One region of the Rhizobium sp. 768_B6_N1_8 genome, then DNA from elsewhere that is predicted to be linked to it. Evidence: riboswitches for the same ligand, from Rfam matches in the RefSeq annotation. Region 1 holds a riboswitch; the other holds the start of a gene.
What was found. A riboswitch is a leader RNA that binds a small molecule or an ion and turns the genes downstream of it on or off. The one in region 1 is predicted to bind S-adenosylmethionine.
Positions count from the first base shown of each region.

Region 2: it holds a riboswitch for S-adenosylmethionine, as region 1 does, so the genes downstream of both, AB8B33_RS00805 (O-succinylhomoserine sulfhydrylase) here and metA (homoserine O-acetyltransferase MetA) in region 1, are expected to answer to the same signal.

Region 1 is NZ_JBPWPV010000001.1:4,249,721-4,264,985, forward strand. It holds gene AB8B33_RS21625 (DUF1839 family protein) at 1-46, opposite strand, end outside; gene AB8B33_RS21630 (amino acid--[acyl-carrier-protein] ligase) at 55-963, opposite strand; gene AB8B33_RS21635 (acyl-CoA dehydrogenase family protein) at 968-2,149, opposite strand; gene AB8B33_RS21640 (acyl carrier protein) at 2,149-2,400, opposite strand; gene AB8B33_RS21645 (lysine-2,3-aminomutase-like protein) at 2,665-3,717, opposite strand; gene epmA (EF-P lysine aminoacylase EpmA) at 3,714-4,778, opposite strand; gene efp (elongation factor P) at 4,929-5,498, shown strand; gene AB8B33_RS21660 (SIS domain-containing protein) at 5,628-6,356, opposite strand; gene nagA (N-acetylglucosamine-6-phosphate deacetylase) at 6,370-7,521, opposite strand; gene AB8B33_RS21670 (SIS domain-containing protein) at 7,521-8,552, opposite strand; gene AB8B33_RS21675 (GntR family transcriptional regulator) at 8,549-9,322, opposite strand; gene AB8B33_RS21680 (aldose epimerase family protein) at 9,439-10,461, opposite strand; gene metA (homoserine O-acetyltransferase MetA) at 10,602-11,525, opposite strand; SAM riboswitch at 11,573-11,650, opposite strand; gene AB8B33_RS21690 (ABC transporter ATP-binding protein/permease) at 11,798-13,639, shown strand; gene AB8B33_RS21695 (DUF5666 domain-containing protein) at 13,695-14,324, opposite strand; gene AB8B33_RS21700 (VOC family protein) at 14,486-14,884, opposite strand; gene AB8B33_RS21705 (ABC-F family ATP-binding cassette domain-containing protein) at 14,989-15,265, opposite strand, start outside.
Region 2 is NZ_JBPWPV010000001.1:156,616-171,880, reverse strand. It holds gene AB8B33_RS00845 (thermonuclease family protein) at 1-366, shown strand, start outside; gene AB8B33_RS00840 (tellurite resistance TerB family protein) at 415-828, shown strand; gene AB8B33_RS00835 (transporter substrate-binding domain-containing protein) at 943-1,818, opposite strand; gene AB8B33_RS00830 (methyl-accepting chemotaxis protein) at 2,270-4,267, shown strand; gene AB8B33_RS00825 (VOC family protein) at 4,329-4,712, opposite strand; gene AB8B33_RS00820 (hypothetical protein) at 5,072-5,353, shown strand; tRNA gene AB8B33_RS00815 (tRNA-Gly) at 5,364-5,437, opposite strand; gene AB8B33_RS00810 (2'-deoxycytidine 5'-triphosphate deaminase) at 5,498-6,592, opposite strand; SAM riboswitch at 6,666-6,744, shown strand; gene AB8B33_RS00805 (O-succinylhomoserine sulfhydrylase) at 6,791-7,975, shown strand; gene apaG (Co2+/Mg2+ efflux protein ApaG) at 8,164-8,556, shown strand; gene AB8B33_RS00795 (Hsp33 family molecular chaperone) at 8,580-9,572, opposite strand; gene argF (ornithine carbamoyltransferase) at 9,664-10,581, opposite strand; gene AB8B33_RS00785 (aspartate aminotransferase family protein) at 10,627-11,826, opposite strand; gene AB8B33_RS00780 (GcrA family cell cycle regulator) at 12,251-12,781, shown strand; gene AB8B33_RS00775 (pyrroline-5-carboxylate reductase) at 13,086-13,874, shown strand; gene phoB (phosphate regulon transcriptional regulator PhoB) at 14,071-14,754, opposite strand; gene phoU (phosphate signaling complex protein PhoU) at 14,886-15,265, opposite strand, start outside.

The sequences.
Region 1 (15,265 bases):
GCGCCTTGTAGGTATCGGGATCGATACCCGCAAAGACCGATGTCATCGAGCCGCTCAGCCCCACAGGACTTTCCGCACACTTGCCGGCCATTCCTTGACGTCAAGGCCGTGATGATGGAAGAGCGCGAGCGCAATGCGCTCCAGCCCGAAGCCGACGCAGGCGGTGTGGGCCACGCTGCCGTCTTCAAGGTTCAGGCCCCACTTCACGCCGAACGAGTCCTGATGATAGTTGAAGCTCATGCAGGCCGTCGGGTTTGCAGAGGAGGTGATCGGGATCAAGAGCTCGAACTTCAGGTTCTGGTCGCGCTGGTTGTTGACCATCATCTTGCCGGCACGGCCGAAGAACGGGTCGTTGGCAACGTCGATCGTCACGTCGAGACCGACCTGCTTCATCATTTCGACACCGCGGTCCATCCAGCTCTGGCGGAAATCGGTCACATGCTGCTCGGTGCCCATGCAGACATATTCGCGCATGCGGAAAAGCTGCTGCCGGGCCGGATCCTTGGAAGGCTCATGACGGAAGCAATAGGATTGCAGATCGAAGAGACCGCCTTTGGCCGGCAGGTTGCCGCGCTTGGCGACCGTCGGATAAAGCGGATAGCAGGCTGCCGGCGTCAGCACGATGTCGGTCGCCTTCTGGTCCTTGGTCCAGTCCTCGCCGACTTCCATGCACTGCAGCAGGCTCATATGGTCGAGCTCGGCGCCGCAGAAGCTGTGCACCGTGCCGGCAAGCTGCGGAAAGCTCTTCATGTAGCCGCTCTTTTCGAAGAGCGCGCGGTTCATGCCGGGCGGAAAGCGCATCGCTTCGGCGCCATCGCCGCCGCCGAACTTGTCGATCAGCCGCTCGAAGGCAGCGATGACATCTTCGAACTGGCCGCTGCGGCCATAAAGACCGTCAACGCCGGTATCGATCAGCAGACCAGACTCGAAGAGCCGGTCCAGAAACGAAGTCTGCATATCCATGGCTTTACCCCAGTAGGCTAGTGTCCTGCTTATGGACGAGGAGCATGCTCGACGTATTGCCGAGGATGCGGTCGTTCGAGATCATGAGCTGTGCGGAATGGGCATCGCGCAGATGACGTCCGAGGCTGAAGGGCGTACCGTTCTTGTAGCCCATGATGCCGCAGATCAGCATGGTATGATTGACGATTTCCAGGATCGTTTCCGAAGAGGCGATCTTCACATTGTTCATCGCCACGGCAAAACCCATCGACGAGAGCTTGTCGCCGTCAACCTTGGCATCCTCATAGGCCTTGAGGCCGGCAACGACGTTCGATTTCACCATCTGCAGGAGGTTGGAAACCTCCGCGAGGCGAAGCGCGCCGGGCGGCGTGGCGTCGGGAGACTTGCGGGCAGCGGCACGCACGAAACCCTGTGCGCGGGAAACGGCATCGACCGCGATGCCGTACCAGACACCGCTCCAGAGCAGGTGCGAGGAGGCGAGCATCGACTGCGCAGCGATTTCAGCGAAGGGCTTCGGCAGGATCTGTGCGGCCGGCGCTTCGCCCTTGAAGAGGAAGCCGTCGGAGCAGGTACCGCGCATGCCGAGCGTGTTCCAGATATGCGTCTTTTCGAGCGTGTACTGATCCCTAAGGAAGGCAGTCAGCACCTGATCGGAAGAAGCGGCCTGCGGATGGCTGCGCGAGGTGATGAGAATTGCATCGGCATGCGAGCCGTAGGAAATGACGGTCGCATCCTTTTGCAGCCTGCAGATATCGCCGTCGATTTCGATGGCGCAGATGCTGTTGCGCAGATTGCCGCCGATCCCACCTTCGGTGGTGGCGGAAGCGATCAGAAGTTGTTCGGCGGCGATACGGCGCATGAAGGCGCTATGCCATTCGCTGTCGACGCCGTGTTCGACGAGGCTCGAAAGCTTGATCTGGTGCATGGCGAAGACCATCGCGCTTGCCGCGCAGGCCTGGCCAAGAATCGAGCACAATTCGGCGATCTGGGTGATGGAAGCGGCCTCGCCACCGAGATGGCGGGGAATCTGGATGCCGAGCAGGCGCTCGGTCTTCATCGCGTTGACGGCTTCCTGCGGGAACCGGCCTTCGAAATCGACGGCATCCGCATGTTTTGCCGCAATTTCTGCGACGCGGGCAGCCCTTGCGACCAGGCTGTCTTCCGTGATCTTGACCGGGAAGTTCATCAGGCGACCTTTCGGCTATCCCGGATGAGATCGACCGTCTTGGCGATCGCCGAGATGCTTGCGAAGGACTTGCGGTTCAGGAGATTGTCAGGAAATTCAATATCGAATGCCTCTTCGATGCCAAGCATGAGCTGCACCGAGGCGAAGGACGTCAGACCCGCAGCGTAGAGATCCGCATCGTCGGCAACCTGATCAACAGGAACAGGAAGCTTACCGAACTTGGCTACGAGGTCGCGGATTGTCTTGTTCATCCCATTAACTCCAGATTTTCATGATCCTGAGCCGGCATTCATCGCCTTTTCATGGGAGTGCTTTTAGTGCGGAAAACAGAAAATTCCGCTAATGTAATTAGTTAAATATGACTATCATTCATACTTTGTATTTTACAAATAATGCCCGCTTGAGGCCTAATACTTCATTCCTATCAATAGTTTGATGTGGCCCGAGACGACCGGCAGTAAATGGCCCCGGCTGTATCGAGTGCAGAAATGGTACGCCGGGAGCACGCTTTTGCGTTAACCGGCAGGAGGATAGGAATGCTCGCCGCCGCGATAGTCCGACACCGAGTAGCAGCCCTCCCCGGTCGTCTTCACAGCGCTCGCACCGATGACAGCCTTGCCGTAACCACCGGGAATATCGAGAATATAGGTGGGCTGGCAGAGACCGGAGATGCGGCCGCGAAGCGAGGCAACGATCTTCTGCCCCTCTTCTATCGACAGCCTGAAATGGCTGGTGCCGGGCGCAAGGTCCGGATGATGCAGATAATAAGGTTTCACGCGCGTCTCGACGAAGGCCCGCATAAGTTCTGCCAGCACGTCGGGATCGTCATTGACGCCCTTCAGGAGCACCGACTGGCTGACCATGACGATGCCGGCATCCACCAGCCGGGCGCAGGCGGCGCGTGCTTCAGTCGTCAGCTCACGCGGATGGTTGGCGTGAAGCGCGACATAGACAGTCTTGCCACTCGCTTTCAGCGCCGCAATCAGCTCCGCATCAATCTTCTGCGGATCGACGACGGGCACGCGCGTGTGGAAGCGCACGATCTTCACATGCTCGATCTCAGCAAGCTCGCTTAGAATGTCGCCGAGACGCCTTGGTGAAAGCACCAGCGGATCGCCGCCGGTCAGGATCACTTCCCAGATCTCGCCATGCCCGCGGATATAGTCGACGGCTGCAGCCAGCGCCGCCGGATCGAGCATGCCGAGCCCCTGCGGCCCCACCATCTCGCGCCGGAAGCAGAAGCGGCAATAGACCGGGCAGACATGCACGGCCTTCAACAGCACGCGGTCCGGATAGCGATGCACGATGCCCTCGACCGGGCTGTGCGCATGGTCCCCGATGGGGTCGGCCCGTTCCTCGGGCGTGGTAACGAGTTCCGCCACATCGGGCACGAACTGACGGGCAATCGGATCGGCCGGATCGGCATAATCGATCAACCTTGCCATGGCAGGTGTCAGCGCGATGGCATAGCGCGCGGCGACCTCATCGAGCGCCAGTCGCTCCGTGTCCTCGACCAGCCCCGCCCTGACGAGATCGTCGACGCTCTTGATCGGACGCATGACATTCATCGGCCGTACTCCGCGACCGGCGCCCAGAGCACCTGATCGATCCGCGATGCACCTGTCGCCAGCATCACCAACCGGTCGAAGCCGAGCGCGATGCCGCTCGCTTCCGGCATGACCGCCAGCGCCGCCAGAAAATCCTCGTCGAGCGGATAGGTCTCGCCATAGACCCGCATCTTCTCCGCCATCTCGATCTCGAAACGGCGCCGCTGCTCGGCGGCATTTGTAAGTTCGCCAAAGCCGTTGGCAAGCTCGACCCCGCACGCATAGAACTCGAAGCGCTCCGCTACGCGCGGATCGCGCGCCGAAGGCCGCGCAAGAGCCGCTTCTGAAACAGGATATTCGTCGAGAATGGTGACACGGCCAAAGCCGAGATAAGGCTCGACCTTCTCCACCAGCACCCGACTGAAGAGATCAGCCCAATGATCGTCATCGGCAACGCGCATGCCGACCCGCCGCATTTCCGCGGCAAGATGCTCGCGTTCGGTCGAGCCGTCAGCAGATACAGAAGCCAGAAGATCGATGCCGGCATGGCGACCGAACGCTTCTGCAACGCTGATGCGCTCCGGCCCGGCGAAGGGATCGCACTCAGCGCCGCGATAGGTAAGCGTTGCGGTCTTCACCGTTTCGGCAGCGAGCGCCAGCATACGCACGCAATCCATCATCAGGCTCTCATAGCTCTCGCCCGCCCGATACCATTCGAGCATTGTGAACTCAGGATGATGCAGCGGCCCGCGCTCGCGGTTGCGATAGACATGCGCAAAGCAGGCGATGCGTTCTTCACCGGCGGCCAAAAGCTTCTTGCAGGCAAATTCCGGCGACGTGTGCAGGTAGAAGGGCGCAGCCTGTCCGTCCGTCGTCAGCGCTTGCGTCGCAAAGGCATGCAGATGCGCCTCGTTGCCTGGAGACACCTGCAGCGTCGCAGTATCGACCTCGATGAAATCCTCACGGGCGAAATAACCTCGCAGCGCTGACTGGATCGCGTTACGCCCGATAAGGAACGGGCGGCGATCGGCATGCACTGATGGTGTCCACCAGGGAGACGCTGTGGCGCTCGTGAGGTTCATTCAACGCTTTCCTTGCCGGATTCGGCCGGGATGGGGTGGCTATTTACGCGATTTTAGGTTAGTGCCGCCCCGAAGAAAAAACATTTTGCGTCTTCAGGGCCATTCTGACTGTCCTCTACGACGCCGAAAGCCGACTTACAAGGAAGTCTTATGGTCAAGGTCATCGCCTCTTCGGTCCGCAAGGGCAACGTTCTCGATGTCGACGGCAAGCTCTACGTCGTTCTCACGGCTCAGAATTTCCACCCGGGCAAGGGCACGCCGGTTACCCAGGTCGACATGCGCCGCATCGTTGACGGCGTGAAGGTTTCCGAGCGTTGGCGCACCACCGAGCAGGTCGAGCGCGCCTTCGTCGAAGATGTGAACTTCCAGTACCTTTATGAAGACGGCGAAGGCTTCCACTTCATGAACCCGGCCACCTATGATCAGGTCGTCGTCGACGTTGACACCATGGGCGACCAGAAGGCCTTCCTCCAGGAAGGCATGACCTGCATCCTGTCGATCCACGAAGGTATTCCGCTGGCGCTCGAACTGCCGCGCCACGTCACCCTCGAGATCGTTGAGACCGAACCGGTCGTGAAGGGCCAGACGGCATCCTCCTCATACAAGCCGGCGATCCTGTCGAATGGCATCCGCACTTTGGTTCCGCCGCATATCGATGCCGGCACCCGCGTCGTCATTGCAACGGAAGACAATTCCTACGTCGAGCGCGCCAAGAACTGATTGCATCAGTTTCCAGACATTCGGACGGCCTGAAGCAACCGCTTCGGGCCGTTTTCATTTGATCGGAAATACTCATTCGCTTCCGGCAGCGCCAATAGACAAAGACCGGCAAAAACGCCGGCCTCCCGCTCAGAGATGCGGGTTACGCGGCCGGTATTTCTTCACCAGCTTCTGATTGATTTCTGCAGCGCCCGGCATGTTGGCGCTGAGGTAAACAGGCGCATCGCCCGATTTCGAAAGCTCGGAGGCGACATCCGCAAAGATGGCATTGATGACGGTGACGCCCACAGCCGTCGAGACCGGCCCGACCCGAAGGCCCGTGCCATCGAGATCAAGAACGGCGTCACCCGGCGGCAGCCCGTTATCCAGCACCACGTCGGCCACATCGGCAAGCCGCCGGCGCCCATTGGCGATCGCCGTCGAATAGGCGATCGAGGTGATGGCGATCACCTTGGCGCCGATCTCGCGCGCGTAGTCGGCCGCCTCGATCGGCGCGGCATTCACGCCTGAATTGGAGGCGATGATGATCACATCACCCGGCTGCATGCCGTAACGCTCCAGCATTGGCCGCACCAGCCCTTGGGTGCGCTCATAGACCGAGCTGATGACCGCACCCTCATGCAGCATGGCCGAGCCGACGAGAACGGGCACGGTAAAGGCAAGTCCGCCGGCACGGTAATGCACCTCTTCCGCCAGCATATGCGAATGGCCGGTGCCGAAGACATAGACACGCTTGTCGCCACGGGCAGCCTCAAGGATCGCGGCGGCGGCCTGCGCCATTGGTTCGGCCAGTGCCCGCTTCAACTCTTCCAGCCGGCCGATCAGATTGGAGAAATACGCGTCCGTGATGTCACTCATCCGCCGCTCTCCTTCAAGCCGCTTCGCCGTTTAGCCAGGTCGCCGTCACTTCGATTGCATCGGTGAAATGCACGAGATCGGCGCGCGCGCCTGGCGAAAGGTGGCCGCGATCGGCAAGCCGAAGGAAACGCGCCGGATAGAGCGTCGCCATCCTGAGTGCCTCGGCAAGCGTCAGTTCCAGATAGGTGACGCCGTAGCGGATCGTTGAAGCCATGTCGACATCCGAACCCGCTAGCGTGCCGTCCGAAAGGACCAGTTTCGAACAGAAGCCGCCCCTTTCGCGTCGCACGGTGCGGCCGTTCAGCGTGAACGTATCCATCTGCGAGCCGACCAGCGACATGGCGTCGGTCACAAAGAAAAGTTTGCCCTCGCCGCGCTTGGCACGCAGCGCCGTGCGCAACGCCTTCGGATCGACATGATGGCCGTCGGCGATGATACCGCACCAGACCGCCGGATGATCGATCGCCGCACCAACGAGCCCCGGCGCGCGGTGCGCCAGCTGGCTCATGGCGTTAAAGAGATGCGTCACACCGCGAGCCCCGGCATCGAAGCGGGCTTCCGCCGCCTCACTGGTGCTGTCGGAATGGCCGATGCTGACGATGACGCCCGCTTCGCTCAGTTCGCGCACCTGCGAAACTGCCACCTGTTCCGCCGCCATGGTGACGAGCAGCGTGCCGATCGCCTCGCGCGCGGCGATAAAGCCCTTGACGTCCTTGTCCTCGACCGGACGCATCAGCTCGGCGAGATGTGCACCCTTGCGCGCCGGCGCCAGATGCGGACCTTCCAGATGCAGGCCGGCAACGCCGCGGTTGGTCTTCACCGCAATCTTCGCCGCCTCGATCGCGGCGGCCGTCGCTTCTGCCGTATCGGTAATCAGCGTCGGCAGCAGCGCCGTCGTTCCATACGGCCGATGCCCGTCGGCGATCATATACATCGAACCCGGCGACGGCTCGTCGTTCAGCATGCGGCCGCCACCACCATTGACCTGCGCATCGATGAAACCGGCAGACAGCACGCCGCCTGCCAGTATCACGACCTCGCCCTCGGGCAGATCATTCGGGCCGACGATCGCCTCGACGCGTCCGTCCTTGACGATTAGCGCCCGTTCATCATGGAAACGTTCGCCATCGAAGATACGCGCGCCGGTGAAGATCTTGCGGGTCATCAGACGGTCTCCGTCACCTTGAGAAGGTTGGCCGGCTTGTCCGGATCAAAGCCCTTCCGGCGGGTGACGGACTCGATCAGGCGATAGTAGACGAGTAGCGAAACCAGGGGATCGACGAGACCGTTGCCGGTCGTCGGAACCTGCAGATTGACGCCGGCGAGCGGCTTCGTCGAAAAGGGCACGGTGGTAGCGCCAAGCTTCTGCAGACGCTCCAGCGCCTTTACATTGTTGTCGTAGGCGGCATCTTCAGGCACGAAACCGATGATCGGGAAGCCAGGTTGTACGAGGCGCATCGGGCCGTGCATCAGTTCCGCAAGAGAGAAGGCCTCAGCGTGAAGACCAGCTGTCTCCTTGGCCTTCAGGGCCGCCTCGAGAGCGATGGCGAAAGCCGTGCCGCGGCCGCCGGTATAAAGTGAGGCGGCATTGAACAGCACATCCTCGGCTGCCTTGGTTTCGATGCCGGACGTCGCGGAAAGAGCGGCCGGAAGCTTCTCGAGCGCCGCCTGCAGATCGGCCTTGCCGCTGATCGCAGCCGTCACGCCAGCGAGGGCGGCAACAGATGCGATGAAGGATTTGGTCGCCGCAACGCTCTTTTCAGCACCGGCATTGAGGCCAAGAACGAGATCGGCCTGCTTGGCGAGCGGGCTGTCAGTGACGTTGACGACGGCAATCGTCGTCGCCCCGCCCTTCTTGGCCGCCTCCTGCAGCGCCACGATGTCAGGGCTCGCGCCCGACTGTGAAACGGTGAAATGGATGCCGCCCTTCAGATGCAGGGAGGCACCATAAACGGAAGCAATAGACGGCCCAATCGAGGCGACCGGCACGCCGCAGGTAATCTCGAACAGATATTTGAAGAAGGTCGCAGCATGGTCGGAAGAGCCGCGCGCCGCTGTCGTGACGACGCTCGGGCGGGCGGACGAGAACAGCCGAGCGATTTCTGCGAAGACCGGCTTTTCTTTTTCGAGCAGGGTAGCGACCACTTCGGGCGATTGGCCCGCCTCCTGCAGCATCAACGACTGGTTCTCACTCATAGGTCATCTCCAATTCTCAGTTCGGCGACGAAATCATAGGCGTCACCACGATAATGCGAGCGGGTGTATTCAACGACGCGCTGGTCTTCCAGGCGTGAAACGCGTTCGATCAGAAGCGCCGGCGCACCGGCCTTGACATCGAGGATAGCCGCCGATGAAGGATCGAGCGTGACGGCGGTCAGCCGCTGCATGGCGCGCACCGGCTTGTGGCCGCTCTGGGCGAGCGCATCATAGAGCGAGCCTTCACCGCCGGCATCCTCGCCGAGAAACTTGACCGGCACGACCGCGCGTTCGATGGCGAGGGGCAGCCCGTCAGCCAGACGAAGGCGGTCGAGCCGCAGCACGGGCTCATCGACACCGAGGCCGAGCAGGAAGGATTCTTCGGGAGACGGATTGTTGATGGTACGCGACAGGATCTTCGCCGCCGGCGAGCGTCCGCGCGAGCGCATGTCCGCCGAGAAGGAGGAAAGCCGCCATAGCGACTGCTCCATGCGCTCCACCTTGCTTGAAACGAAGGTGCCGCTGCCGTGGCGCGATTCCAGCGCACCCGATGTCATGAGATCGCGATAGGCTGTCCGAACCGTCACGCGACCAAGCTTCAGGGCTTCCGCCAGATCGCGTTCGCCGGGCAGCGTTGTTCCGGGCTTCAGCAGACCTTCCTGAATGAGGCCCGTGAGCGCCTGCGCCAGCCGCTTGTAAAGCGGCCCCGTTGCCGCCTCATCGCGCAGCCCACGACCATTCAGTTCCGCTATCAGACTGGTTCTATCCATGGACGCATAATAGAACCTATTTAGAACCAATCGGCAAGTCGGATTCGCTTCACCAAAAAGAAAAACCCTCGCGGGACACCGCGAGGGTTTTCATTGATCCTGACGGATGGGTGATCTCAGTTCTTCGTGAAGATGTAATCCGTTTCCTGCCGCAGCACCTCCCCTGGACGCAGAACCGCGTTCGGAAAGCCTGCATGATTGATGGCGTCGGGCCAGATCTGCGTTTCCAGGCAGAAGCCTGCGAATGGCGCATACTTGCGGCCACCGAGACCCGGCACCGGCACGCCGAGCTTGAAGCCGGCATAGAACTGTACGCCAGGCTCGGTCGTGCGCACTTCCAGCGAGACGCCGGAATGCAGGCTGCGGGCAAGTACGACGGAGCGCTTGGCCGTGCGCTCGCTCGAGAAGCAAAAATTATGATCGTAGAGCGCCTGCTCCTGACCGGCGAAACGCTTCATCGGCGCCATCGCGCGGAAATCGAACGCGGTGCCTTCGATAGAGCGGATCTCGCCGGTCGGTATCTGCTTCTCATTGGTCGGCAGATAGTGGTCGGCAGCGATCATGATGTCGTGCGCCAGCGCATCCTCCCGGCCATCGAGATTGAAATAGGAGTGCTGGCAGACATTGGCGATCGTCGGCTGGTCCGTCGTCGTCTCGTAGTTGACGGAAAGCTCGCCATTGCCATGCACGCGATAGGTCGCCTGGATCGTGCAGTTGCCGGGATAACCGGCGCGGCCATCGGGATCGACGATCTTCAGCACGACACGGTCGGTCTCGTGCTCGACGATCGTCCAAACGAGTGTACCGATATTGTTACTGCCGCCATGAAGATGCGTGACACCCTTCTCGTTCAGTTCGAGCTGGTAGTCCTTGCCGTCGAGCGTGAACTTGCCGTCGCCGATGCGGTTGGCACAGCGTCCCGGTGTCGCGCCGAAGAAAGGCGAATGCGCGAGGTAGCTGCCTAAATCCTCGAAGCCGAGCACCAGCGGGGCATTATGGCCCTCGAGGCTGATATCCTGGATTACTGCGCCCCAGCTCAATACCTTGACCGTCAGTCCGCCGCCGCGGATGACGACGCGATGGACGGTCTCCCCGTCCTTCGTCTGTCCGAAAACTTCCCGTTCCAACTTGTCCGTCATGATCGACGCTTACTCCATCCCTAGAATTCAGGAACCGGAACCTGCCCCCATTCGCCGCAAACCGCAACCGGGCAGGGCCGGAAAACAAAATGCCGTCGCAGAAATGCGACCGGATCATTTCTAAACTGGACCGGTGGCGCTCAGATGTCCGAGCCGATCTCTTCGATATCGTAGGGCGTCGTCTGGTAGATCTCATTGATCCAGTTGCCGAAAAGCAGATGCGCATGGCTGCGCCAGCGGTTCTGCGGCGCAAGCGCCGGATCGTTATGCGGGAAGTAGTTGTGCGGCATCTTGATCGGCACGCCAGCATTCACGTCGCGGAAATATTCGTCCGAAAGAGATGTGGAATCATATTCGACATGGTTGAAGATATAAAGCCGCCGACCCTTCGGCTCGTGGACGAGACAGACGCCCATCTCACTCGATTCCATTAGGATCTCGAGGCCGTCGACCTTCTCGATGTCGGCCCGGCGCACCTCGGTCCAGCGCGACACCGGAACCTCGAAATTATCAGAGAAACCGTTGAGATAAACGGAAGAGGGTTTGAGATTACGGTGGCGGTAAACGCCGAAGGCCTTTTCCTTCAGTTCATACTTCGGCACGCCGTGGAAATGATAAATCCCCGCCATCGCACCCCAGCAGACATTCATGGTCGAATGGACGTTTGTCTGCGTCCAGTCGAAAATCTGCTGCATTTCCTTCCAATAGGTAACGTCCTCGTAAGGCAGCGTCTCGATCGGCGCGCCCGTGATGATGAAGCCGTCGAACTTGCGGTGCTTCACTTCCTCCCAGGTCTGGTAGAAGGCGAGCAGATGTTCTTCAGACGTGTTCTTAGCTTTGTGGTTGCCGACACGGATCAGCGAGAATTCCACCTGCAGCGGCGAAGCGCCCACCAGGCGCGCCATCTGCACTTCTGTCTTGATCTTGTTCGGCATGAGGTTGAGCAGCCCGATGTGCAAGGGGCGGATATCCTGGCGGATCGCCACCGTTTCGGTCATCACCCGCACGCCCTCGTTCACGAGGGTTTCGAAGGCAGGCAGCGTATCGGGGATCTTGATGGGCATTGCGGTCAACTCGATCAAAATAAAAAACCGGCGGCGAAAGAATCGCTACCGGTCCGCACGCGGCCCTTTAGCGATTTATTTAACGTGGCTGCAAGCCGGCCGGCCAAATCACCACGAGGCATCCTAATTAGCGCCAGTCGCGCTGCGAATCAACTGTCAATAGAGACAGCTGCACAAGCCATCACGCTTTCTTTATGGGTGGTGGAATCTGTTGATGGACCAGTAACGCCCCCATGTTATTAATGGTGTGATGGGCGATTTTGGAAAAAATAATGAAAAATGACGTCAAAGGGGGGAAGGGCATCCAGAGTCAGGACCGGGTGGGGTATGATCTCAGCCTGACATATCGGCTTGGAGTGATGTTCTCCGCATTCTGGAATTCGCAGGTTCGCGGCAAGGTCGTGGGACTTGCGATCCTGCTTGTCGTCATCATCCTGATGACCGCCTATGGACAGGTGATCCTCAACGAATGGAACGCCCCTTTCTACGATTCCCTCGAGCGTCGTGATCTCGGCGAGTTCTTCCGCCAGCTCGAAGTCTTCGCGATGATCGCCGGTGCGCTGTTGCTGCTCAACGTGTTGCAGGCATGGCTGAACCAGATGACCGCCCTCTACATGCGCGAAGGCCTCTCACGCGATCTCGTCGATCAGTGGCTGGAGCGCAAGCGCGCCCTCAAGCTCTCCACCATCGGCATCCTCGGCGTTAACCCGGACCAGCGTCTTCACGAAGATTCCCGCAATCTTGCCGAAAGCACCACCAACCTCGCTCTCGGCCTCCTGCAATCGACCATTCTGCTCGTCAGCTTCATCGGCGTCTTGTGGGAGCTTTCGAGCGGTTTCATCTTCCATATCAGCGGCCACAGCTTCACCATCCCCGGCTACATGGTCTGGGCGGCGATCTTCTACGCCGCATCGGCCTCGCTATTGAGCCAGGTCGTTGGCCGCAAGCTCGTCAAGCTCAATGCCGACCGATTCTCGAAGGAAGCCGAACTGCGCTTTGCGCTAATGCATGCCAACGAGAATATGCCGGCGATAACAGTGGCGCGTGGCGAAGAGAACGAGCGCAAACGCATCAACGGCGATATCAGCAACGTCCTTACCGTCATCAAGCGGCTCGCCATGGCCAATACCAACCTGACCTGGGTCTCGGCGGGTTATGGCTGGCTGGTTATCGTTATCCCGATCATTGTTGCAGCCCCCGCCTATTTCTCCGGCGGCCTCACATTCGGCCAGCTGATGATGTCGGTCGGCGCCTTCAACCAGGTCAATACGGCGCTGCGCTGGTATGTCGCCAACTTCGGCCCGATTGCCGAATGGCGCGCCACGCTGATGCGCGTCACCGATTTCCGCCAGGCGCTTCAGGAGATGGATGATGACTTCGATTTGAAGGACGCAATCGTCTACGAGGAAACCGCGCCCGACAGGCTGACGCTGAAGGATATCGTCATCGTTGCCAAGCTTGGCGAGGATATCGACGATTGCGGCGGCTTCCAGATGCGCGAAACGGATGTGACGATCAGGGCCGGCGAAAAGGTCATGATCAACGGCGATCACAGCGTGAACCGCCGCCTGCTCTTCCAGGCCATGGCCGGCCTCTGGCCCTGCGGCAAAGGCACAATAGGCCTGCCGCCGATTGACGACATCCTGTTCATCCCCCAGGTTGCCTATGTGCCGGGTGGAACGCTGCGCGAGGCGATCGCATTCCCCCAAAAACCCGAAGCCTATGACACCGCGGCCATCGAAGCCGCACTTGAGGCTGCCGGCTTGCATTCCCTGGTCGCCCGCCTCGATAGCCGCGCGCGCTGGGACAAGCTTCTCGATGCCGATGAACAGAAGGCTATCGGCTTTGCCCGCCTGCTCCTCGTCAAGCCGCGCTGGGCCGTCTTCGACGAAGTGCTCGAAGGCATGGAGCCGGAATGGCAGCGCACTATGACGAAGCTGCTTACCACGATGCCGGACACCGGCATGATCTATATCGGCCGCTCGGAGACCTATCTGGAAGCGCTGCATCCGCGCATACTGCATCTGCTGGCGCTGCCTTCGAAATCCGATGAAGAACCGGTAGCATCCGTCGCAGGATCAAGCGCCGCGACAGCTCGTGCCCCGGCGCTCTGATCAATTCCAGTAGAAGAAGTGTGCGGCGGTTTGGCTGAAATTGCTCCAGGAGAGCTTACATCGGCGGCATCACGCCGTTGATGCCGACGGCGACCTGAGCGGCCGAGATACTGCCGTCGGCTGCCCTTTCCGCCATGACGATAACGCCGGCGCCCGGCTTCAGATCATCTTTCGTTGCCGGCGCAAAGGTAACGATCGGCGTGCCCTCGGCAATCGAGATGGTCTTTTCCTTGCCCTGATAGGTGAGCGTGATCGTGTGGCCGTCGACAGCCTTGACCGCATTGCTGACGGTCGCATTCGTCATCGAACTGTTCGGCTGCACGTCCCACGGACGGCTGCCTTCGCCGGTGCCCTTCATCGCGGCCGGGAAGATCAGCACCTCGATCGCGCCATCGGGACCTGTGCCCTTCGGCAAGGAGGCGACACCAACGAAATCGCCGACCTTGATATCATCGACAGAAGCATTCCTGATACCCGAGACCTTCCAGCCGGACTTGAGCGCCACCGTCGCATCGCTGCCCTCGCGGGTCTTGACGGTTAGCGTGTCGCCGTTGAGACTCTCGATCGTGCCACGAACGCGCACGCGCTGGTTTTCCTGAGCAATCGCCGCCTGCGAAAGGCTAAGCACGACGAAGCCGCTGGCGGCAAGCGCCGTCAATATTCTGGTATAGGATTTGCAAGACATGTAACTCTTCCTTGTCGCCATTGATCGGCACGATCCCCAGCTGAGCGGCACTCTATGCCGCATGACGCGGCGCGGGCGAATCAAGGAAAAGTGAGGAAAGCGGACCCCGACAATCCGGTTCCAGACGCCGGAGTCCGCGAAAGACCTTTGAAAAGACCGGCTCAACCGGCAGCAGACATGTCCATGTACATGATTTCCCAGACATGGCCGTCGAGGTCCTGGAAGCTGCATCCATACATCGGCCCCATATCGAGGATCGGCTTCCAGGGCTTGCCGCCCACTGCCAGCGCCTTCTTGAGGTAATCATCCACCTCGTCGCGGCTACCGGCCGAAAGGCAGGTCAGCACTTCCTTGCCCTTCGTCGTATCGGCGATATCGCCCTCGATGAACTGCTGGAAATGACCGTGGGTCAGCAGCATCACATAGATGTTTTCCTCGACAATCATGCAGGCAGCATCGTCGGTGGTAAAATTCGGATTGTAGGAAAAGCCGAGCGCCGAGAAGAATTCCTTCGACTTGACGAGGTCCTTGACCGGCAGGTTCACGAAAATCGTGCGCATGAAAAAATCTCCCTAATGACGTGGCGGCACCATGCCGTTGATCACGTTCGGCCCAAGGACGGAGAAAACCACCCGATCCGACATTTCAGGAAATTTTTATCGGATCAGCCTTCCAGCTCCTCGCGCAGCATTTCGAGTTCCAGCCATTCCTCTTCCATCTTGGTCAGGCTTTCGCGCAGTTTCTCCATCTCGGATGCCAGCCGGTTGAAGGTTGCCGGGTCCTTGGTGAAGAGGTTCGGATCGGCCATCTTCTCCTCACGCTTGCCGATCTCCGCCTCTGCCTTGGCCATTTCTTTCGGCAGGTTTTCGAGTGCGAATTTCTGCTTGTAGGAGAGCTTGACCTTCGAGGCAGAAGGTGCGGCAGCCGTCTCCTGCGCCTTA
Region 2 (15,265 bases), 4.1 Mb from region 1:
AAACGCAGGCTGCAGATTGCCAATATCATCGAGACGCCCGCCGACAAGAGCTGCGGCTCGGATGGCAAGCAGTGGCCGTGCGGCATGATGGCGAAGACGGCTCTGCGGCTTTACCTGCGCAACCGCACGATCGATTGCGACCTGCCTTCCGATGCGTGGGAGGACATGGCGAGTGCGGCCTGCCGGCTGGGGCAGCAGGATATCGGCACATGGCTGGTTGAAAACGGCTGGACGGAGGCGCAGCCGGGCTCACCGCTTGCCGCTGCCGGCGAAAAAGCAAAGCAGGCAAAGCAAGGCATTCATGGTGAGGATCCGCGCCGCAGGCCGGCGGCTACGCCCCGGCCCGAAACGGCCGCTCCCTTGTAATAAAGACCGCCAATTCCTAATCTCCGCTCATCGAAGAGGGAATCAGACATGAACAAGCCGCTTTCCGCCCATGACGCGCTGATCTATGTGATGGTGATGGCATCCGCCGTCGACAGCACCATGAACGACCGGGAAATGGAGAGGATCGGTCAGCTCATCGGCTTCCTACCGGTTTTCCGCGATTTCGACGACGACAATCTGATTTCCATCGCCCGCGACTGCGCCTCGCTGCTGGCAGGGCCCGAAGGGCTTGACGTCGTGCTGGAGACCGTTCGCGATACGCTGCCTGCCCGTCTCTATGACACGGCCTATGCACTGGCGGTCGAAGTCGCCTCGGCCGACCTTTCCGTCAAGGCCGAAGAACTGCGGCTGCTCAGCCTGCTGCGCGACCGTCTCGGCCTCGACAAGCTGACCTGCGCCGCCATCGAGCGCAGCGCGATCGCCCGCTTCCGCAAGGGCTGATTTCTGCTTTTCTTCACGCAATTCCGGACGCAAACCACTGCACACTTTTGCGGGATTGCTTCTCTTCACGCAATTCCGGACGCAAGACCGCTGCACACTTTTGCTGGAATTGCTCTAGTACAGCCCGTAAGGGAAATAACGCAGATAGATTTCCTGCAGGCGGCCATTGCGCGAGAGCGTTGCCAGCGCATGGTCGATTGCTGCCGTCAGCACGCTGTCATTCTGGCGCAGCATGATCGTCATTCCCTCGCCCAGGAAATGCTCGGACATATAGGGACCGTCGAACAGGGCGCAGCATTTGTCTGAAGCTGACGAAGCGACCCAGAAGGAAAGTTGCAGCGCATCGGCAAAGGCAGCATCGATCTTGCGTTCCTTCAAGGCCGTCAGCAGCGCTTCCTTATTGTCGAAGGGCTGAGCCTTGATGGTAGGGAAGAAGGCAGCAAGCATCGCCTCATGCACGGTGCCCTTGACGACGCCGACGGAATGGCCAGCGAGGCCGGCAGCCGTCGTTCCGGTCACGGAGGCGCCCATGTTGCGGACGAAGCGGGCCGGCAGCATCAGATAAGGGCGGGAGAAGAGGAACTCGCGGCGCAGCTCGGGCGTGACGGCAAGGCCGGCAATGACGGCGTCACCCTGTAAGCCGGCAAGCGCCTTCTGCAGGTCGGCAAAGGGCAGCGCCTGGATCTGGCACTTATCAGCGATCTCGAGCTCGGTGCAGATCTCGCGAGCCAGATCGACGTTGAAGCCGGAGAGCTTGCCGTTCTGGTCGGTGAAATTGAAGGGCGGGAAGTCCACCGAGGTCAGGAAACGCAGGCGCACGAGCGAGGACAGATCCGGCTTCGCCAGACGCTCGCGGGAATCGAAAAGCAGCGGCACGGACAGGCCCGATTGCTGCGCAAAAGCGGAAAAAGCCGAAAACAGTGCAACCGAAAATAGGCAAAGGACGAAAATCCCTCTGAGGGCCAGAAACGCCGGTCTAGATTGCACCATGATAACCTGCCTCGGGAGTAAGAGCGGCGCTTGCCACAGGCCGAGATGTAACAGAATCACGCCCAACGGGGAATATAGCCTGGCGGGCGACAGACTGCGATCGGACAGAATTGCGATACGCGCAGGCCTTCAAAGCAAGCCTTTCGGAAGACTCGGCCCCGCGCCAGTCGCAAAAAAATTCCGCATAAATTGCATTTTTCGAACACCCAAGCACAAATGACAACTATGCCCCAAAAATTTACGGGCAATCCTGCGAGCCCGTTAGCGCGGAATTAAGCAATATCCGATCTTATTTGTTGCGACGACACCGACCTCACCGGCCGACCGCATGATGCGCATGTCGAACCTCCCAAGGTATCTCCCACACCGCAATACCGAAGAATTGTTCTGCAACAAATGATTTCAAAAGCACCGGGTCCGCAACACACCCGGCCAATCGGGTGACATTTCCATGCTGAAACATCTGAAAATCCGCACAAAAGTCATATCGGTCGTGGCGCTCCTGGGGCTGATCACCATGGCCGGATTGGTCTATGTCATGTCCGAGTTCCGCCAAGCGGACGCGACTTACAGCGCCTTCATCGATCATGAGGCGCTGGCCTCCATGCAGAGTGCGCGCGCCAGCGCATCGATCGTCGCCTCGGTGCTGCAAGTGAGTCTGCTTGCCGATATGAAGCCCGATACGCCGGCATTCCAAACAGCGCTCGCCACACCGAGCAAGCTGCCGCAGGCACGCGACCGCATGAAGCAGGCGCTGACACTTGTGCCCAGCCGCAAGGCGGCGATCGATGAAATCCAGGCCGGTATCGATGAAATCGAAACGCTGGCGAACAAGATCATCGAGCAGAGCAAGGCCAAGGACAGCGCCGGCGCCCTGGCGAATGTCGCCCTGATCAATGCCAAGCTCAACGCACTGACGCCGAAGATGATCGCCAACAATGATGCGATGATGGCGATGCTCAACGACGGCGGCGACGCTCTTTCGGCTGCCGTTAACCAGCGGATCGTCTTCTGTTTCATCCTGATCGGCATTGCGGTTCTCGCCGCTGTCGGCATCAGCGTGGCCGTGGCGCAGATCGGCATCGCCGGCCCCATGATGCAGCTGCGCCTGCGCATGACGCGGCTTGCCGAAGGCGATACCGCGAGCGAGATCAGCGGTCTCGACCGCGGCGACGAGGTCGGCCAGATGGCAAAGGCCGTCTCGATCTTCCGCGACAACGCGATCGAGCGTGCCCAGATCGAGGCGCGCGCGGAAGCCGACCGCAGCCTCAGCGACAACGAGCGCCGTGAACGCGAAGCGCAGAAGGCCGCGGAAGCCGCCGATCTCGAGCGTGCGGTCAATGCGCTCGGAGACGGCCTGCGCCGGCTCTCGGCGGGCGACCTCCTCTCACATATCGAAACGCCTTTCGTCGCGCATCTCGACGCGCTGCGCCAGGATTTCAACAATTCGGTCGAGAAGCTCAACGAGACCCTGCACGCAGTCGGCTCCAACGCCCGTGCCATCAGCGCCGGCGCCAACGAGATCCGGTCGTCTGCCGACGAGCTTTCGAAGCGCACCGAACAGCAGGCCGCTTCCGTCGAAGAAACGGCAGCAGCCCTCGAAGAGATCACCATAACGGTGAAGGACGCGGCAAAGCGTGCCGAAGAGGCAAGCCAACTCGTCGCCCGCACCCGCCTTGGCGCCGAGAAATCCGGCGACGTCGTCCGCAAGGCGGTCGCTGCCATGCATCAGATCGAGCAGTCCTCCGTCGAGATCGGCAATATCATCGGCGTCATCGACGATATCGCCTTCCAGACGAACCTGCTGGCGCTGAACGCCGGTGTCGAGGCAGCGCGTGCCGGCGAAGCCGGCAAGGGTTTTGCGGTCGTCGCACAGGAAGTGCGTGAACTCGCCCAGCGCTCTGCAAACGCCGCCAAGGAAATCAAGGCGCTGATCAACACATCCGGCACGCATGTGCAGACCGGCGTCTCGCTGGTCGGCGAAACCGGCAAGGCGCTCGATGCGATCGTCCACGAGGTGCAGGAGATCAACCAGCACGTCCATGCGATCGCCGAAGCCGCCCGCGAGCAGTCGACCGGCCTGCAGGAGATCAATACAGCCGTCAACACCATGGATCAGGGCACCCAACAGAATGCCGCCATGGTCGAGGAATCCACCGCGGCAAGCCATAGCCTTGCCACGGAAGCGACGGCGCTCAACAACCTGCTCGGCCAGTTCCGCCTGACAGGCACCGGCGGCTTCGTTGCAAGCGCGCCGATCTCGACCGCACCGGCCGCGCCGCGCGCTGGCGCACGGCCGGCTGCCAGAGCTCCGGTCCGCGTTGCCGAAAGCACCGCACGCCCGAAGGCTTCGCCCGCCCGCGCCCTCGGCCAGAAGATAGCCAGCGCTTTCGGCGTGAACAACGCTGCCCCCGCCAGCAGCCAGGAAGCTGACTGGACGGAGTTCTGAGCTGATGACATGATTGAATGAAAATGGGCGGCTTCGGCCGCCCATTTTCGTTTCAGGTCCTTCAGGCTGGTGGACGCCAGCCGACTTCGACAAGAAGGTTGCCGGGCGCGGTGCAATAGAAGAGCCAGCCGCCGCGAATGGCGGCCGGTGGTCCTGAGACAGCGGCATCATCTGTCACCAGACGGCCATGAAGCCGATCGACATCCAATCTTTCGGTGAGGATGAAGCCGATATGATAGGTCTGCCGCTGCAGCTCCACCTGATCGGCACCGCCGAATTTCGGCAGCGGGCGGCTCAAGACGATCTCCGTTCCCTGGTCGTCATGAAGGATCGCCCGGCCGATCCGTTCGTTCATCTCCCGCAATTCCAGACTGAAATAACGCAGGAAGAAATCCGCCGTAGCGGCAATATCGGGCACGTAGAAATCAAGATGGTTCAAACGCATGAATGTCTCCTTTGAGAATAAAATCCCGGAGGAGTGCGTCTTTTAACGCTCCGCATGCCGCCGGGAACCCGCATTCGCATGCGGGCCACGTCGCGGGTTCTCGTGTGAAACACGGAGCAGAGCTTCCGATGATGGAAGGGACCGGGCTTACCTCATCCGATCCTGCCTTTTTCGACAGCATCGCTCTACCAGATAGCGCCACGAGCGGCAATCAGATCAATCGGACGGTTGGCGCGAACGATCACAACCTTTACCCGGGCACTTCTCGAAGGGTTGAAGACGCGCGCACCGTTTGTATCGTGAGCTTTCGGCGATTTGCGGTACAATAGCACCGTGCTGCGGAAAGAAAGGCTTCCAATATGAAACTGATCGCACTTGGCCTGATCGGCGCGCTGGCGCTCGCTGGCTGCACGACTGTCGAATATACCGGTCCCGGCATCGAGCCTATTCCCGGCAGCATCACCTACAACGGCCAGCCGCGCACCAAACTGACAAAGTCGCCGATCGGCTCGACCTTCCCGCACAATTTCATCGACCAGTACGGCCGGCAGGTCGAGGAGACCTATATCATCCGCCCAGACCGCACGTTGGCGATCGCTCACCGCCAGTACCGGCCGATCAACATTTTCGGAAGAGATTGAGAGGAATAGCTGGAGCGGGTGAAGGGAATCGAACCCTCGTATTCAGCTTGGGAAGCTGCTGCTCTACCATTGAGCTACACCCGCCTGATGGCTTGAGACTTCCAACAGATAGCCGCCGCTGTCAAGTGACGGCGCCATCGGGCATCAAATCCGAAAATGCTTAGACAGTTTGAGGCCCTGGGCCTGATAGTTGGAGCCGAGGCCTGAACCGTAGAGGCTCAACGGCTGTTCCTGCATGTGCTCGTAGATCAGGCGGCCGACGATCTGGCCGTCTTCCAGGATGAAGGGCACTTCGTGGCTGCGCACTTCCAGCACCGCGCGGCTGCCGCGCCCGCCGGCCGGCGCATGGCCGAAGCCTGGATCGAAGAAGCCAGCATAGTGGACGCGGAACTCACCGACGAGCGGATCGAAGGGGGTCATTTCCGCCGCATAATGCGGCGGAACGTGCACGGCCTCACGCGAGACGAGGATGTAGAACTCATCCGGATCGAGGATCAGCTCGGTGCGGTCGCGGCTGTAGAGTGGTTCCCAGAAATCGTAGATATCGTGCTGAGCCTTCTTGTCGACGTCGACGACGGCCGTGTGGTGTTTGCCGCGATAGCCGATCAAGCCTTCCTCGTCGCCCGTCAGATCGATCGACAGCGCAATGCCGCCGCCGGATACGTTCGGCTGCTTGGCGGCGACGAGCGTTTCCGTTGCGTGCAACTTCAAAAGCTCCGGCTCGCCCAGAACCGAGTGGCCGACGCGGAAGCGGATCTGTGACAGGCGCGAGCCGCGGCGCACGACGATGGGGAACGTGCGCGGGCTGATTTCGAGATAGAGCGGGCCGGAATAGCCGGCCGGGATCTTGTCGAATTCCTGCGCGTAATCGGTGATGACGCGAGTGAAGATATCGAGGCGGCCGGTCGAGCTCTTCGGATTGGCCGAGGCCGACATGTCGGCCGGCAGATCGAGGCGCTCCATCAGCGGTACGATGTAGACGCAGCCGGTTTCCAGCACCGCGCCTTCGCTGAGGTCAATGACATGCAGGCTCAGCCGGTCGAGCTTGTCTGAGACGAGATGCGATGGGCCGGGCATGAAGCTGGCGCGCACCCGAAAAGCCTTGGCGCCCAGCCGCAGATCCAGGCTGGCAGGCTGGATCTGGTCGCGGTCCAGCTCGCGCTCGCTTTGAAGACGCCCCGTCTCAAACAGCGCGGCAATTGCGCGGTCGGCCAAAATTCCAGTTTCGCGAGCCATCATGCTCCATCCATAATTTGCAGCCGACAAAACCAAAGTCGGGGAATTGACGCAAGCTTAGAACGGCAGTATTGCAAATTTATCCCGTGGTGATTTGGCCGGTCGGCTTGCAGCCACGTTAAATAAGTGGCTAAAAAGACCGGGTTGAAAACCGGTCTGCATTTGCGGCCGGTTTTTTTGTTGTTTGAAAGTGGTGATGGCATGAGCAAGACCTGGCGCCCGGCAACCCAACTCGTCCACGGCGGAACGCTCCGCTCGCAATATGGCGAGACATCCGAGGCAATCTATCTCACGCAGGGTTTCGTCTACGATACGTCGGAAGCGGCGGAAGCGCGCTTCAAGGGCGAGACCGAAGGTTTCATCTATGCGCGCTACGGCAGCCCCACCAATGACATGTTCGAAAAGCGCATGTGCATGCTGGAAGGCGCCGAAGACGCCCGCGCCACCGCTTCCGGCATGGCTGCAGTCACCGCCGCCATTCTCTGCCAGCTGAAGGCCGGCGATCATATCGTTGCCGCCCGTGCCCTCTTCGGCTCCTGCCGCTGGGTCGTCGAGACGCTGGCGCCGAAATACGGCATCGACTGCACGCTGATCGACGGTCGCGACCTCGGAAACTGGGAAAAGGCTGTTACCCCGAAGACCAAGGTATTCTTCCTGGAAAGCCCGACCAACCCGACGCTGGAAGTGATTGACATCGCCGGTGTCGCCAAGCTCGCCAACCAGATCGGCGCAAAGGTCGTCGTCGACAACGTCTTTGCGACGCCCCTCTTCCAGAAGCCGCTGGAGCTTGGCGCTCATATCGTTGTTTATTCCGCGACCAAGCACATCGACGGCCAGGGCCGCTGCCTCGGCGGTGTGGTTCTCTCCGACAAGGAATGGATCGATGAGAACCTGCACGACTACTTCCGCCATACGGGCCCGGCCATGTCACCCTTCAATGCCTGGACGCTTCTGAAGGGCATCGAGACGCTGCCGCTGCGCGTCAAGCAGCAGACCCAGAATGCGGCGAAGATCGCCGATTTCCTGGCCGATCAGGGCAAGGTCGCCAAGGTCATCTATCCCGGCCGCAAAGACCATCCGCAGGCCGATATCATCGCCAAGCAGATGTCCGGTGGGTCGACGCTCGTCTGCTTCGAGCTCAAAGGTGGCAAGGAAGCTGCCTTCGCGCTGCAGAACGCGCTTGAGATCGTCAAGATTTCCAACAATCTCGGCGACTCCAAGAGCCTGATCACGCATCCGGCCACGACCACGCACAAGAACCTGACGGACGAAGCTCGCGCCGAACTCGGCATCTCGCCGGGCACGGTGCGCCTGTCGGCCGGCATCGAGGATACGGACGATCTGATAGAAGATTTCGCCCGCGCTCTGGCGAAGGTTTCGGCCTGACCATCAAGGCACGGCCGTCGGCAGACGCTGCGGCCGTCGCATTGCCTTGAAATTAACACTGAGAGTTAGGCTTAATGAACGAAAGGCGGTCCAACCGGGGGTGGTGAGGCCGCGATCACTGTACCGTTTCTTGACGGCAGAGGCCTCTTATAAGATACGGGTAACATATCCTGACTAAGGTGTAAGGCATGTATCGCGCCCTCACACGAGATATCGAAGTCGTTGTCGAGCCGTTTTATCTGGAGGAGCAATCCGATCCGGATGACGATCGCTATGTCTGGGGTTACCGTGTGGTCATCAGCAACAATTCCGGCATCGCCGTACGTCTCGTCAACCGCTACTGGAACATTACCGACCAGAACGGGCAGATCGACGAGGTCAGCGGCCCCGGCGTCGTCGGCGAGCAGCCGCGGCTGCAGCCAGGTGACACCTATGAATATTCGTCGGGCTGCCCGCTGGATACGCCGTCCGGCCTGATGTTCGGCCACTACCAGATGGAGACGGACGAAGGCGAGACGTTCGATGTCGACATCCCCGCCTTCTCTTTGGATTCACCCGGCCTGCTCAGGGTATTGAACTAGAGCCTGCCCCATTCTCCGCGCACTCACTCCGCCGCCGCAACTTCCTGCACCGGGAAGCGGTAGGTCGTGGAGCAGAATTCGCAGGTGACCGAGATCTCGCCATTTTCCTGGCTCGCCTCGATTTCCTCGGCGCTGAAGCCCTTCAGCACGCCGCCGATCTTTTCCCGTGAACAGCTGCAACGATCGAAGACGGCGCGCGGATCGTAGACGCGCACGCCGCGTTCGTGAAAGAGGCGAAAGAGCAGGCGTTCGGTGCCAACAAGCGGATCGGTCAGTTCATCGGCATCCACGGTTTCAACGAGCGAGCGGGCTTCCGTCCAGGCATCATCCTCAACATGGGCGCGCGCAGCCGTGTCGCCATCACCGCCGTGAAGATCGGGCCGGCGCATACGCTCCGGCGCTTCCGGCAGGAATTGGGCGACGAGGCCCCCTGCCCGCCAGCGGTGACGCGGCTTACCGTTCTCGTCGCGGTCGAAGAGCTCGGCTGCGGCAAGGCGCACGCGCGTCGGGATCTGCTCCGACTGGCGGAAATAGACACCTGCAATGTCTTCCAGCGAGGTACCGTCAAGTGCCACGATGCCCTGATAGGGCTGGCTGAACTTGCCCTGATCAATGGTGAAGGCGAGCACGCCCTTGCCGAGAAGCTGTTCCGGCTCCGTCTCGCCTGCAGCGATCGCCTTATCGAGCAAGGCCTGATCGAAGCGGGCGTAGGCCCGGACATTTTCCGGCGTGGAGAAATCGGCAACCAAGAGATCGACGGGACCGTCGCTCTTGGTCTGGACAGTGAATTTGCCCTCGAACTTCAGCGAGGTGCCGAGCAGCACCGTGAGCACCACCACCTCCGCCAGAAGGCGGGCGACGGGCGTGGGATAATGATGGCGTTCGAGGATTGAATCCAGCATTGGGCCGAGCTGGACGGCGCGACCGCGCACATCCAGCCCTTCCACCTGGAAGGGGACGACATGATCATCGCCGGCGAAATCGAACTCGCCGAGGGCGGCGGCAGCTTCTGCCATGGCTTTCACTCCTGTTTTGTCAGAGCAGCCGGCCAGCGCACCGGCTGCTTGCGCAGCCGCGAGTTTGGAACTCGCGACATCCGATTATGGTTCAGATCGCGCCCAGGCACCAAGCAAGAATCGACTTCTGCGCATGAAGACGGTTTTCCGCTTCATCGAAGACCACGGATTGCGGGCCATCGATCACTTCGTCCGTCACCTCCTCACCGCGGTGAGCGGGGAGGCAGTGCATGAACAATGCGTCTTTGCCGGCCTGCGCCATCAAATGCGCGTTGACCTGATAAGGCTGGAAGACATTGTGACCGCGAGCCCGATGTTCCTGATTCATGGAGACCCAGGTATCGGTCACCACGCAATCGACGCCGGCGACCGCACGGTCAGCATCATGGTAAAGCATGATTTCGGCGCCCTCATTGCGGGCCCAGTTCAGATAGTGATCCTTCGGCTCGGAACCAAGGGGTACTGCCATGTTCATGCGGTAGCCGAAACGGGCAGCTCCTTCCACCAGCGAATGCAGCACGTTGTTGCCGTCACCCGTCCAGGCGATCGTCTTGCCCTTGATCGGGCCGCGATGCTCTTCGAAGGTCATGATATCAGCCATGATCTGGCAGGGATGGGTATCATCCGTCAGCGCATTGATGACCGGCACGGTCGCATGCTCAGCGAGCTCCAGCATACGGTTGTGGTCGGTCGTGCGGATCATGATCGCGTCGACATAGCGCGACAGAACCTTGGCGGTGTCGCCGATCGTTTCGGCGCGGCCGAGCTGCATTTCAGTGCCCGACAAGAACAAGGTCTCGCCGCCGAGCTGGCGCATGCCGACATCGAAGGAGACGCGGGTTCGCGTGGACGGCTTCTCGAAGATCATGGCGAGCATCTTGCCGGCGAGCGGCTTGTCGGCCGTGCCGGCCTTAAAAGCCTGCTTTCGCAGCTTGGCATCGTCCATGATGGTTCTGAGGTCGGATCCGGTGACGGCGGAAAGATCGAGGAAGTGTTTGGGGGAAGCCATTGTTCGTTACCTGCTACGCCCGCCAGCGGGCGGGGCATTGTCCTATCAAGCGGTCTTCTTGACCTTGGCGGCACGGATGTTTTCGGCAGCGCGTTCGAGACGGGAAAGACCCTCGCGCGCCTCCTCGGCGGTTACGACCAGCGGCGGCAGCAGGCGGATGACATTATCGCCTGCCGGGATCGCCAGAAGATGGGCTGCGCGGATTTCCTTCAGCAGCTCTGCCGAGGGAATGGCAGCCTTGACGCCGAGCAACAGCCCTTCGCCCCTGATATCTTCGATCACGTCGGGATAGCGATCCTTGAGCGATGCAAGGCCCTGGCGGAAGACGAGAGTGACATCACGCACATGCTGCAGGAAGCCCTCGGCCAGGATGACATCGAGCACCGCGTTACCGACAGCCATGGCCAGCGGGTTGCCGCCATAGGTGGAACCATGCGTGCCCGCCTTCATGCCGGAAGCGGCCTCTGCCGTCGCAAGGCAGGCGCCGAGCGGAAAGCCGCCGCCGATGCCCTTGGCAACCGCCATGATGTCGGGCGTTATACCCGACCATTCATGAGCGAAGAGCTTGCCGGTACGGCCGACGCCGGTCTGCACCTCGTCGAGGATCAGCAGCAGGCCATGCTCATCGCAGAGCTGGCGGAGCGCTTTCATGAATTCGGACGTTGCTGGGCGGACACCGCCCTCGCCCTGCACCGGCTCGATGAGGATGCCGGCGGTCTTGTCGGTAATAGCGGCACGGACAGCCTCGACATCGCCAAAGGGCACCTGATCGAAACCAGGGGTCTTCGGGCCGAAACCTTCGAGATATTTCTCCTGGCCGCCGGCGGCGATGGTCGCCAGCGTACGGCCGTGGAAGGCGCCATCGAAGGTGATGATGTGGAAGCGCTCCGGATGCCCCTTGGAGAACTGATAGCGGCGCGCAGTCTTGATGGCGCATTCGAGAGCCTCGGCGCCTGAATTGGTGAAGAACACCTTGTCGGCGAAAGTGGCATCCGTCAGACGCTTGGCGAGCTTCTCCTGCCCCGGCACTTCATAAATATTGGAGAGATGCCAGACCTTGTCGGCCTGATCCTTGAGAGCGGCCACAACGTGCGGATTGCCATGCCCCACGGAGGTAACGGCAACGCCCGCGCCGAAATCCAGATATCGCTCGCCCGTTTCGGTGATCAGCCACACGCCCTCGCCTCGCTCGAACCGCAGCGGGGCACGAGAATAGGTATCATAAAGCGGCGAGGCTTCAGCCATGGCGCAATCTCCTGGTCAGGCTCTAAGGCAACGGACTCCGGCTAAGAAAACCAGGCCCGAAAAATCAAAAATGCCGCCTTGCGGCGGCAGGAAGCACTATTTACTTTTCGCACTGCAATGTCAACAAAACTGAGGATTTAGCACATGCGTCAAGCCTCAAATCAGACTTGCAGGTCTATCAACAGCTAATGTTGCAGAAATGACTCTCCGGGGAAGCAAGTTGGGGAAAACCCCGAATTCGGATTCATCGGATTCACGCGACTCTTGTCACAGAGTCAGGCTCACACTAGGTTAAAGTTCAATTACTAGACTGCATGCGGCGGAACTAGTCACCAAAATTGATCAGGCGTTTCTTGCTTCGGAGACTTCCGAGGCAACGGTGAGGGATTCTGCCATCACCAACGCGAAAGGTGGAGACAGGGCAATGAACTGGACAGACGAGCGTGTCGAGAAGCTCAAGAAGCTTTGGTCAGAGGGGCTGAGCGCCAGCCAGATCGCTGCGCAGCTTGGCGGAGTGAGTAGAAACGCTGTTATCGGCAAGGTTCACCGGCTCAGTCTTCCCGGCCGCGCCAAGGCCGGCGGCACGGCAACCGCTGCGCGCGCAACGAAGCGCAATACGTCGGCTCCGCGCGCCCCGAACTATGCGTCTCGCATCACCACCCGCACCGTTACCCGCCAGCAGGGCGCAACGATGCTGAAGGAAGAGATCGAGATCGAAACGGTCGAGGAAATGGAATACGTGCCGGCCAAGAATGTGGTCGTGCCGATTTCACGCCGCCTTGGCCTGACGGAACTGACGGAGCGCACCTGCAAGTGGCCGGTCGGCGATCCGCTGAAGGACGACTTCTACTTCTGCGGCTGCGACTCCCCGGATTCCTCGCCCTATTGCAACTATCACCAGCGCCTCGCCTACCAGCCGGTCAGCGAACGCCGCAAGGCTGTCCGGGTCGCCTGACCCGCGATCTTCCAACAGACGCAACGTACCATCACCCCTCCTCGCCTATGCGCGGAGGGGTGATTTTTTTAGCCGGCACAGGAGGACTGGAAAACCGCTCCTGACCACGACTATCTGCCGGAGGCCGATCTCTGCCGGTCGTTCACCATGCCTGACAATGCGAAGTTACGTGGCCAACACCACCGATGTGTTTCAGCCCCAGGCTGGCATGGAACGGTGGTCATGGCGCTGTAACGCGATTTTCTGATGCAGATGCGGTATTCTCGTGGAGTAGCACGGCGCAAACAGTCGGTCAGGGGTGCCAATGGAGATCGATCCAAAGCGGATGACAATGGGGTTCGTCGGGACGGGCACGATTACCGAGGCCGTCGTCACCGGATTGGGCAAGACAGCGTTTCGCGACACACCGATCGTGCTGTCACCGCGCAGCGCAAGCGTCGCCGCCCGCCTTGCGGCGGCAAACCGGAATGTGTCGATCGCTTTGGGGAACCAGGATGTTCTCGACCGATCCGATCTCGTATTTGTGGCGGTGAGGCCGCAAATTGCCGAGGAGGTCATCCGCTCGCTCCGATTTCGGCCGGGCCACCATGTCATCAGCTTCGTCGCGGCCACGCCAATGGATCAACTGCTGGCGTGGATCGATCAGCCAGTTCGCCTGAGCCTGGCAATTCCACTTCCGTTCATCGCAGATCTTCAGGGCGCGACTGCGATCTACCCGCCCGACGAGGTTTCCCACGCCCTCTTTTCGGCGCTCGGAACGGCGATCCAGGTTGAAAACAGACCTGAGTTCGAACTTCTCGCGGTGGCGAGCTGCCTGATGGCCACCTATTTCGGCATCCTGGACGCGACGTCGACCTGGCTGCAGAGCCAAGGGCTTTCGAGAACGGCTGGCGACGCCTACCTCCGTCAATTGTTTTCCGGCCTCGCCCATGCTGCCCGTTCGAAACCTGTCGCGAGTTTTGATGAACTCATCGGCGAGCATTCGACCAAGGGCGGATTGAATGAACAGGTGCTCGAAGACTTTCGCGATTTCGGTGGCGCTGTGGCTCTGCAAAAGGCTCTTGATCGAGTTCTTGCACGCATTCGTCTGTAGAAAGCAAACCCTCTTGAAGTTCGCTTTCGGCGCCTAGTGTCGGCTTCCAGAAGAAGCTGTGCTTCGCCGAGACAGGTCGCTTCAAGCTCGACGGACAGGGCGGGCCTACCCATCGCTGTTTCTTCAGAAGGACACCAGATAAGCAAACGGGCCGCCCGGCAAGCGAGCGACCCGTCTGGACCTCCGATCACTCGGATCAGGCTTCCATGGAATATCCCGCGCCGCGGACGGTGCGGATGACATCCTGCATGTTGGAGAAGTTCAGCGCCTTACGCAGGCGCCCGACATGGACGTCGACGGTACGTTCGTCCACGTAGATATCGTGGCCCCAGACGCCATCCAGAAGCTGCGAGCGGGAGAAGACCCTGCCCGGCGACGACATCAGGAATTCGAGCAGGCGGAATTCGGTCGGGCCGAGGCGCACTTCGCGGCTCTTGCGATGAACGCGATGGGTTTCGCGATCGAGCTCGATATCACCACACTTCAGAACGGTGGAGAGAACCTCCGGACGGGCGCGTCGCAGCATCGCCTTGACGCGGGCAACGAGTTCCGGCGTGGAGAAGGGCTTGACGACATAGTCGTCCGCGCCGGTCGAGAGACCGCGAACGCGTTCGCTCTCTTCGCCGCGTGCCGTCAGCATGATGATCGGCAGGCGCTCGGTCTCCGGCCGCATGCGCAGCCGGCGGCAGAGTTCGATGCCGGAAACGCCCGGCAGCATCCAGTCAAGGATGAGCAGGTCCGGCGTGCGCTCCTGAAGCCGGATTTCGGCCTCGTCGCCACGGAGGATCGTATCCACCTCGAAACCTTCAGCCTCGAGGTTGTAGCGGAGAAGCACACTCAGCGCCTCTTCATCTTCAACAACTGCAACTCTTGGGATCATGCGTGTCAGTCTCCTAATGCATGATCCTTAAACCGGGGGTGATTTAAGCAACGGACCATGCAGAAACTTGGAATTGGCTGCGACCTTTGCGCGCCCCAGCGCAGGGCGCGCACGCAATTGGCAGGTCCGGATTACTCCGTCACCGCACCGACGGTATTGGAGCTGTCGTCCTTCGGACGCTCACCCTCCGGCTGGGCGCCGGTTGCCATGTAATAGATCGTCTCAGCGATGTTGGTCGCATGGTCGCCGATGCGCTCGATGTTCTTGGCGCAGAAGAGAAGATGCGTGCAGCTCGTGATGTTGCGCGGATCTTCCATCATGTAGGTGAGGAGTTCGCGGAACAGCGAGGTGTACATCGCGTCGATCTCGTCGTCGCGCTCGCGGATGGACTTGGCCTTGTCCGCAGAACGCGTCGTATAGACGTCGAGCACTTCCTTGAGCTGGACGAGCGCCAGTTCGGAGAGATGCTCGAGACCGCGGGCGAGCTTGCGCGGAACGCCGGTGCTCTGGA